2 linked regions of the Panacibacter microcysteis genome follow. The protein of the gene in region 1 interacts with the protein of each later gene in a pairwise test. Links are inferred from orthologs where the notes say so. Each region holds a gene or a part of one and is shown in the gene's direction. Other genes may lie near its edges.

Region 1 (3,300 bases):
CACAATTAATACAGCGCACGTTGAGTACCAGACTGCCAGCCGTCACTATGCACACGTTGACTGTCCGGGTCACGCTGACTACGTTAAAAACATGATTACAGGTGCTGCCCAGATGGATGGTGCTATTCTTGTAGTTGCTGCTACAGATGGTCCTATGCCTCAAACACGTGAGCACATCCTGCTTGCACGCCAGGTAGGTGTACCTCGCCTGGTAGTATTTATGAATAAAGTTGACCTGGTTGACGATCCTGAATTGTTGGACCTGGTTGAAATGGAAATTCGTGAACTGTTGACTGAAAAAGGTTTCGACGGTGACAATACGCCAATTATACAGGGTTCTGCTACAGGTGCTTTGGCTGGTGATCCAAAATGGGTTGCTAAAGTTGAAGAACTGATGGATGCTGTTGACAGCTATATTCCGTTGCCTCCGCGCCCGGTTGATTTACCATTCCTGATGTCTGTTGAAGACGTATTCTCTATTACTGGTCGTGGTACTGTTGCTACCGGTCGTATTGAGCGTGGTATTGTAAAAGTTGGTGAGTCTGTAGAAATCGTTGGTTTGATGGATGCGCCACTTACTTCTACCGTAACAGGTGTTGAAATGTTCAAAAAATTATTGGATGAAGGCCAGGCAGGTGATAACGCAGGTTTATTGCTTCGCGGTATTGAGAAAAAAGATATCCGTCGTGGTATGGTTATCTGTAAGCCTAAATCTATTACTCCGCACACTGAATTCAAATGCGAAGTATACGTACTGAGCAAAGAAGAAGGCGGACGTCATACACCATTCTTCAACAAATATCGTCCTCAGTTCTATTTCCGTACAACGGATGTAACTGGTGAAGTTGTATTACCTGAAGGAACTGAAATGGTAATGCCAGGTGATAACATCAGCCTTACTGTAAAACTTATCCAGCCAATTGCGATGGATAAAGGTCTGAAATTTGCTATCCGTGAGGGTGGTAGAACAGTAGGTGCAGGCCAGGTTACTGAAATAATCAAATAAGCTTAAGCTTCGGCTTTTAGCTTTTAGCAAATGATTTTATCTTTGCAAAACATACTCTAAAAGCTGTTTCGGACTACCGGAATAGCTTTTAGCTTTCTACGGGCATAGTTCAATGGTAGAATAGCGGTCTCCAAAACCGTTGATCTGGGTTCGAATCCTAGTGCCCGTGCTGAGAAATTTGAAAATGTAGTACATAGAACGGTTTTACCCGCTTTTAAAATTTTCATTTTCAAACAATCAAATTCTCAAATTCTCAAATCGTTTGGATGAACAAAGTATCGAACTACATCAAAGAAAGTTACCATGAATTAATGGATAAGGTGACCTGGCCTACAGCCACTCAATTGCAGCAATCCACTGCAATTGTACTCGTTGCCACCATATTAATCATGCTTATGGTATCTTTAATGGACTTTGCAAGCAGCGAAGTACTGAAACTGATCTATTCACTTTTTAAGTAAGCAACCATGACAGATACACAGGACGTACAGCAGGATGTGCAGCAGGCGGAAACCAAATGGTATGTGTTGCGTGTGGTAAGCGGTAAAGAAAGGAAAGTAAAAGAATATCTTGATAAAGACATAGCCCGCAGTGGCTGGACAGAAATCATCAAACAGGTATTTCTTCCAATGGAAAAAGTTTACAAAGTGCAGAACGGAAAAAAAGTGATGCGCGAAAAAAACTATTTCCCGGGTTACGTAATGCTCGAAGTGGCAGATGGAAAACTTACAGATGACATTATTCACCACATCAGTAATATTTCCAACATTATGCACTTTCTTACAGACGGGAAAGGCTCAAAAGGAAATATTATATCGCTCCGCAAGTCTGAAGTAAATAAGATGCTTGGTAAGGTTGATGAGATGAATGACCAGGGTGTAACACTCAGTGAACCATTTATAGTAGGTGAAACCATTAAAATTATTGAAGGACCATTCAACGATTTCAACGGTGTTATCGAAGAAGTGAATGATGAAAAGAAAAAACTGAAGGTAACGGTAAAAATATTTGGCCGTTCTACCCCGGTTGAACTAAACTACATACAGGTAGAAAAAATATCATAATCACGTACAGTAAAATATTGCAGGCCCGCTACATGGCGGGCTTTTTTTATGCTGTGCCCGGCTGTATTGCTACTATTTGGCTGTGGTTGCGTCGCACTCTTGTACTTCATCCTGCATTTCAGCAAGTGCCGCCCCACTCCTTTTTATGCCTTACATCCATTAAATTACCAAAGATCATTATTCTTTTTTGCTTGTTTAAACAGGAACACTATTTTTGCTGCCCATTGGGGAATTAGCTCAGTTGGCTAGAGCGCTTGCATGGCATGCAAGAGGCCACCGGTTCGAATCCGGTATTCTCCACTCCTCTCTTTCTATTAATATCTGTCTATTGTTATTTCATCTGGCTTTTTGCCCTTGTAAACCAACTTCTCCATGATAGCACTTCCCACTGTGTAAATCAACAATTCAAAATAGCCTGATATAGCTATTGAAAACCGTGCATTACAAGCCTAATTTTATACTCAGACAGGATCAGGCATTTAATCAGAATGCATACCTTTCGTATTGCAATGGATAAGCCAATTAAGATAGCCATTTTTGATGATCATAAACATCGCCGGGATGCTCTAAAGCTGATGATCAGTCTGAGAAAGGATATGCAATGTGTAGGCGACTACGAGAACTGTAACAATCTCGTATACGACCTGCGCGGCAATATTCCGGATGTGGTACTTATGGATATTAATATGCCCGGTATCGATGGCATTGAAGGTGTAAAACTGCTGTCTAAATATTTCCCGGACACTTTCATCATTATGCAAACAGTGTTTGAGGAAGATGATAAAATTTTTAATGCGTTGCTCGCTGGTGCTCATGGCTATATTTTAAAAAATGCACCCAACGATAAAATGATTGAAGGTATTCTTGAAGTAGTGAATGGTGGTGCACCCATGACACCATCTATTGCACGCCGTGTGCTTGGGCATTTCAATAAAAAATCTGACAAAGCCAATAAAGAACTCTTCAATCTTTCCAATCGCGAAATGGATATACTGAATTTGCTGGTAAAAGGTTACAGCCATAAAATGATTGCAGCAGAACTCTTTATTGCAGTAAATACGGTAAATAACCATATAAAGAACATCTATCAAAAGCTACATGTACACAGTGTTTCGGAAGCTGTGGCAACCGCCATTCAAAAAAATATCGTTTAAAAAAATAGCCATAATTAGCTATTGTACAAAGCATTACTGATAGGGAAATTTGCAGCGAGATTAATAAAACAGGTAG
Region 2 (3,299 bases), 1.8 Mb from region 1 along the record:
GATAAACCTTTCGAAGTGGGCGATTTCATTGATCTTGGTCCTGAAGTGGGCAGTGTAGAACGTATAGGCATTAAAACCTCTCATGTTAGAAGTGTTTCCGGCGAGCAGATGATTATTCCCAATGCGGAAATGGTTAAAAGAACCATCCGCAATTACAAGCGACTTGAAAAACGCAGGAAACTCTTTAAAATCGGCGTTACCTATCAAACCCCGGCTGATAAGCTGGCTATGATTCCATCGCTGATAGCACAGACCGTTCAAAAACATGCGGAGGTTGAATTCCAGCGCAGCCATCTTAGCGGTTTTGCTGATTCGGCTATTGAATTTGAAACGGTATATTTTGTAACAAGCGCAGACTTCAACCTTTCAATGGATATATACCAGCAAATTTGCCTGGAACTGGTGCAGCTTTTTGCAGAACATCATATTGAATTTGCTTACCCGACAAGGACATTATTTTTTCAAAAAGCCGATGCTGAATGATCTTAACTTTTCTTTGCCACACAGCATCTTCTATAGCCAAAGCCAGTATGCACCGTGCTGCACAAAGATCCTTGCGTTGAAGAGTGCGACGCAACGGAGATTCCATGAAATACAAGTGCCTGGCTCATAAAAAAAATCTTTGCAATTGAACATTTTGCTGTATAATTGCACCGGAAACAAGCTGAATAGTCTGTGTCATGCCCTCTCAGCTCACTCGTTTTCTCAATCAACCGATCATAAATCTTCAATTTTTTAAGACGGGTAAAGGTTTTTAAAATCAATCATTCTTTTTTTCAACATTTATGTACGACATTCTGCAATTGAACGACATGCTGGTGCCTGAGCTACTCGACATCGCTGATCAACTGAGCATTCCCAATGCTAAAAAAGCCGATAAGCAGGAACTTATCTACAAGATCCTGGATAAACAGGCTTTAAACGCCGGCGAAGCAACAGCTAAGAACGGAACTGAAAAACCAAAGCGCAAACGAATTATTAAATCGGCTTCAACTTCTGATGAAACAGAAACAGCCGTTGAACCAGCAAAGACCGCTAAAGCTGTGGCCGATGCACCGGCTCCTGAAAAGAAACGAGGCCGCAAACCAAAAGAGAAAGAAGAAGAATCAGAACCCGCTGAAATAACTGAGGCCGAAAACGAAAAATTGGCTAAGGCGGAAAGAACGGGGCCTGTAGAACTCGACCTTCCTGATCTTGAAATGGGCAGCCGTTTAATAAGCATGCTGGGCGATGATGAACCATTGATGCTCGACGATGAGCCTGCTGAAATGGAAGATGAAGCAGAAGAAGTAGTGGCACCGAAAATGCCCGGTAAAAAAGATGCTGCTTTCAATATAGAATTCGATGGTATAATACAAGCTGAAGGTGTGCTGGAAATGATGCCTGATGGCTATGGCTTTCTCCGTTCTTCTGATTATAATTATTTATCCTCTCCGGACGATATATATGTTTCTCCTTCACAGATAAAACTTTTTGGTTTAAAAACCGGTGATACTGTTTTTGGAGCGGTTCGCCCTCCAAAAGAAGGTGAGAAATACTTTGCATTACTTAAAGTGGAAAGCATCAACGGCAAAAGCCCTGAAGATGTAAGAGACCGCGTACCGTTCGACTATCTTACACCGCTTTTTCCTTTTGAAAAGCTCAACCTCTTTACCCAGCCGTCCAATTACAGCACACGTATCATGGACATCTTTACACCTATCGGTAAAGGCCAGCGTGGTTTAATTGTTGCCCAGCCAAAAGTTGGTAAAACAATGCTGCTGAAAGAAGTGGCAAATGCCATTGCCGCAAACCACCCTGAATGTTACCTGATGGTAGTATTGATAGATGAGCGCCCTGAAGAAGTTACTGACATGGAGCGCAGCGTAAGGGCAGAAGTTATTGCTTCAACCTTTGATGAGCCGGCAGAGAAACACGTAAAAGTTTCTACCGTTGCATTGCAAAAAGCCAAAAGGCTGGTAGAATGCGGCCACGATGTAGTGATTTTGCTGGATTCCATTACACGTCTTGCACGTGCGCACAATACAGTGGCCCCTGCCAGCGGTAAAGTACTTAGCGGTGGTGTAGAAGCCAATGCCATGCAAAAACCCAAGCAGTTCTTTGGTGCCGCCCGTAAAATAGAAAACGGTGGATCATTGACTATACTGGCAACAGCTTTGATTGAAACAGGTAGTAAAATGGATGAGGTTATCTTTGAAGAATTCAAAGGTACCGGCAACATGGAGCTGCAACTGGATCGCCGCCTTGCCAATAAACGTATTTACCCTGCTATTGATCTTGTGGCATCATCAACCCGCAGAGACGATCTGCTGCTTGACAGGGAAGTTTTGCAAAGAATGAATATTTTGCGTTTATACATCAACGACATGAATACAGAAGAAGCAATGAGTGAATTGCTGAAACGTATGCGTGGTACAAAAAGCAATGAAGAATTCCTGGCCAGCATGAACGGATAAAATCATATTTCATATTGCCTGCAATAAAAAAACCATCCGGCAAAAGGATGGTTTTTTTATTGCACTACCTGCCTGGTTTAGCTGAGTATAAACCTTTGTTTCGGGCAACAGTACTTCATGCACTTCAATCGAATGAATGTTGCATGTCAACTGTAGTATTTTATGGCATCGCCGGTTGTGTCACTCACTTGTACGTTTGGTTTTCATGGCATCTCCGGTTTCCGGAACCACTAACCCCACAAAAAAAGGCTGGTCGATCGCATAAAAAAACCCGCCTTCCGGCGGGTTTAAGTTAATTGACTCTTATCGAAATGATCGATAATTTATCGCCCCGGTCTTTCATTAATAGTGTAATGTTGAAATTTTTATTCTCCCCTTTCAACCTGCCTGTAAGGTACATGGTACCACCCATTTCTCTTTGAGAGGTCTTCTCAAAACCTTTGATACCGTTGTTATCAAAAAAGGATTTTACAGTAATTGAAGCCTGGTTTTTTCCAACATTCTTTATCTCATCTTTTTCCGGAAGTTTTATATCCAGGAAATCATCATAAAAACTGCTGAATTGCGCTGCATTACCAGCACTAAGTGCGTTTATAATTTTATCAATATCTCCCACAACAATAAAAGCGCTCATTGCAAAAGCTACTCCTATTATTGCCATCATTCTTTTCATAACTTATTTTTTTCAGTTGCGGTTAGGCTAAAAGTATGCCAAATTGCTGAATTTTACCTTTTGCTAAAACAGCCAGTCAGTAAATTAGCAAATCTTAATGTAGTTTTACCCTTTGTCAAAAGCAGCAACATGAAAAATAAAAAAACAATATTGGTCATAATGGATGGCTG

Evidence for each region.
Region 2: the proteins of nusG (region 1) and rho interact in binary tests that used the Escherichia coli proteins (3 or more experiments, as listed by UniProt). The link is inferred for Panacibacter microcysteis from one-to-one orthologs.

The regions. Positions count from the first base shown.
Region 1 is NZ_JADWYR010000001.1:2,893,560-2,896,859, reverse strand. What follows is about bases 306-3,271. They hold nusG (transcription termination/antitermination protein NusG), read left to right. Parts: upstream 306-1,473; coding sequence 1,474-2,070; downstream 2,071-3,271. Other genes in these bases: I5907_RS11830 (response regulator), read left to right, coding at 2,580-3,224; secE (preprotein translocase subunit SecE), read left to right, coding at 1,273-1,467; tuf (elongation factor Tu), read left to right, coding at 306-1,006. Also shown: more of tuf, read left to right, coding at 1-305. UniProt on the Escherichia coli protein: Part of the processive rRNA transcription and antitermination complex (rrnTAC). The complex forms an RNA-chaperone ring around the RNA exit tunnel of RNA polymerase (RNAP).
Region 2 is NZ_JADWYR010000001.1:1,055,708-1,059,006, forward strand. What follows is about bases 156-3,120. They hold rho (transcription termination factor Rho), read left to right. Parts: upstream 156-785; coding sequence 786-2,456; downstream 2,457-3,120. Other genes in these bases: I5907_RS04215 (mechanosensitive ion channel family protein), read left to right, coding at 156-483; I5907_RS04225 (DUF4783 domain-containing protein), read right to left, coding at 2,749-3,120. Also shown: more of I5907_RS04215, read left to right, coding at 1-155; more of I5907_RS04225, read right to left, coding at 3,121-3,129; gpmI (2,3-bisphosphoglycerate-independent phosphoglycerate mutase), read left to right, coding at 3,259-3,299. UniProt on the Escherichia coli protein: Facilitates transcription termination by a mechanism that involves Rho binding to the nascent RNA, activation of Rho's RNA-dependent ATPase activity, and release of the mRNA from the DNA template.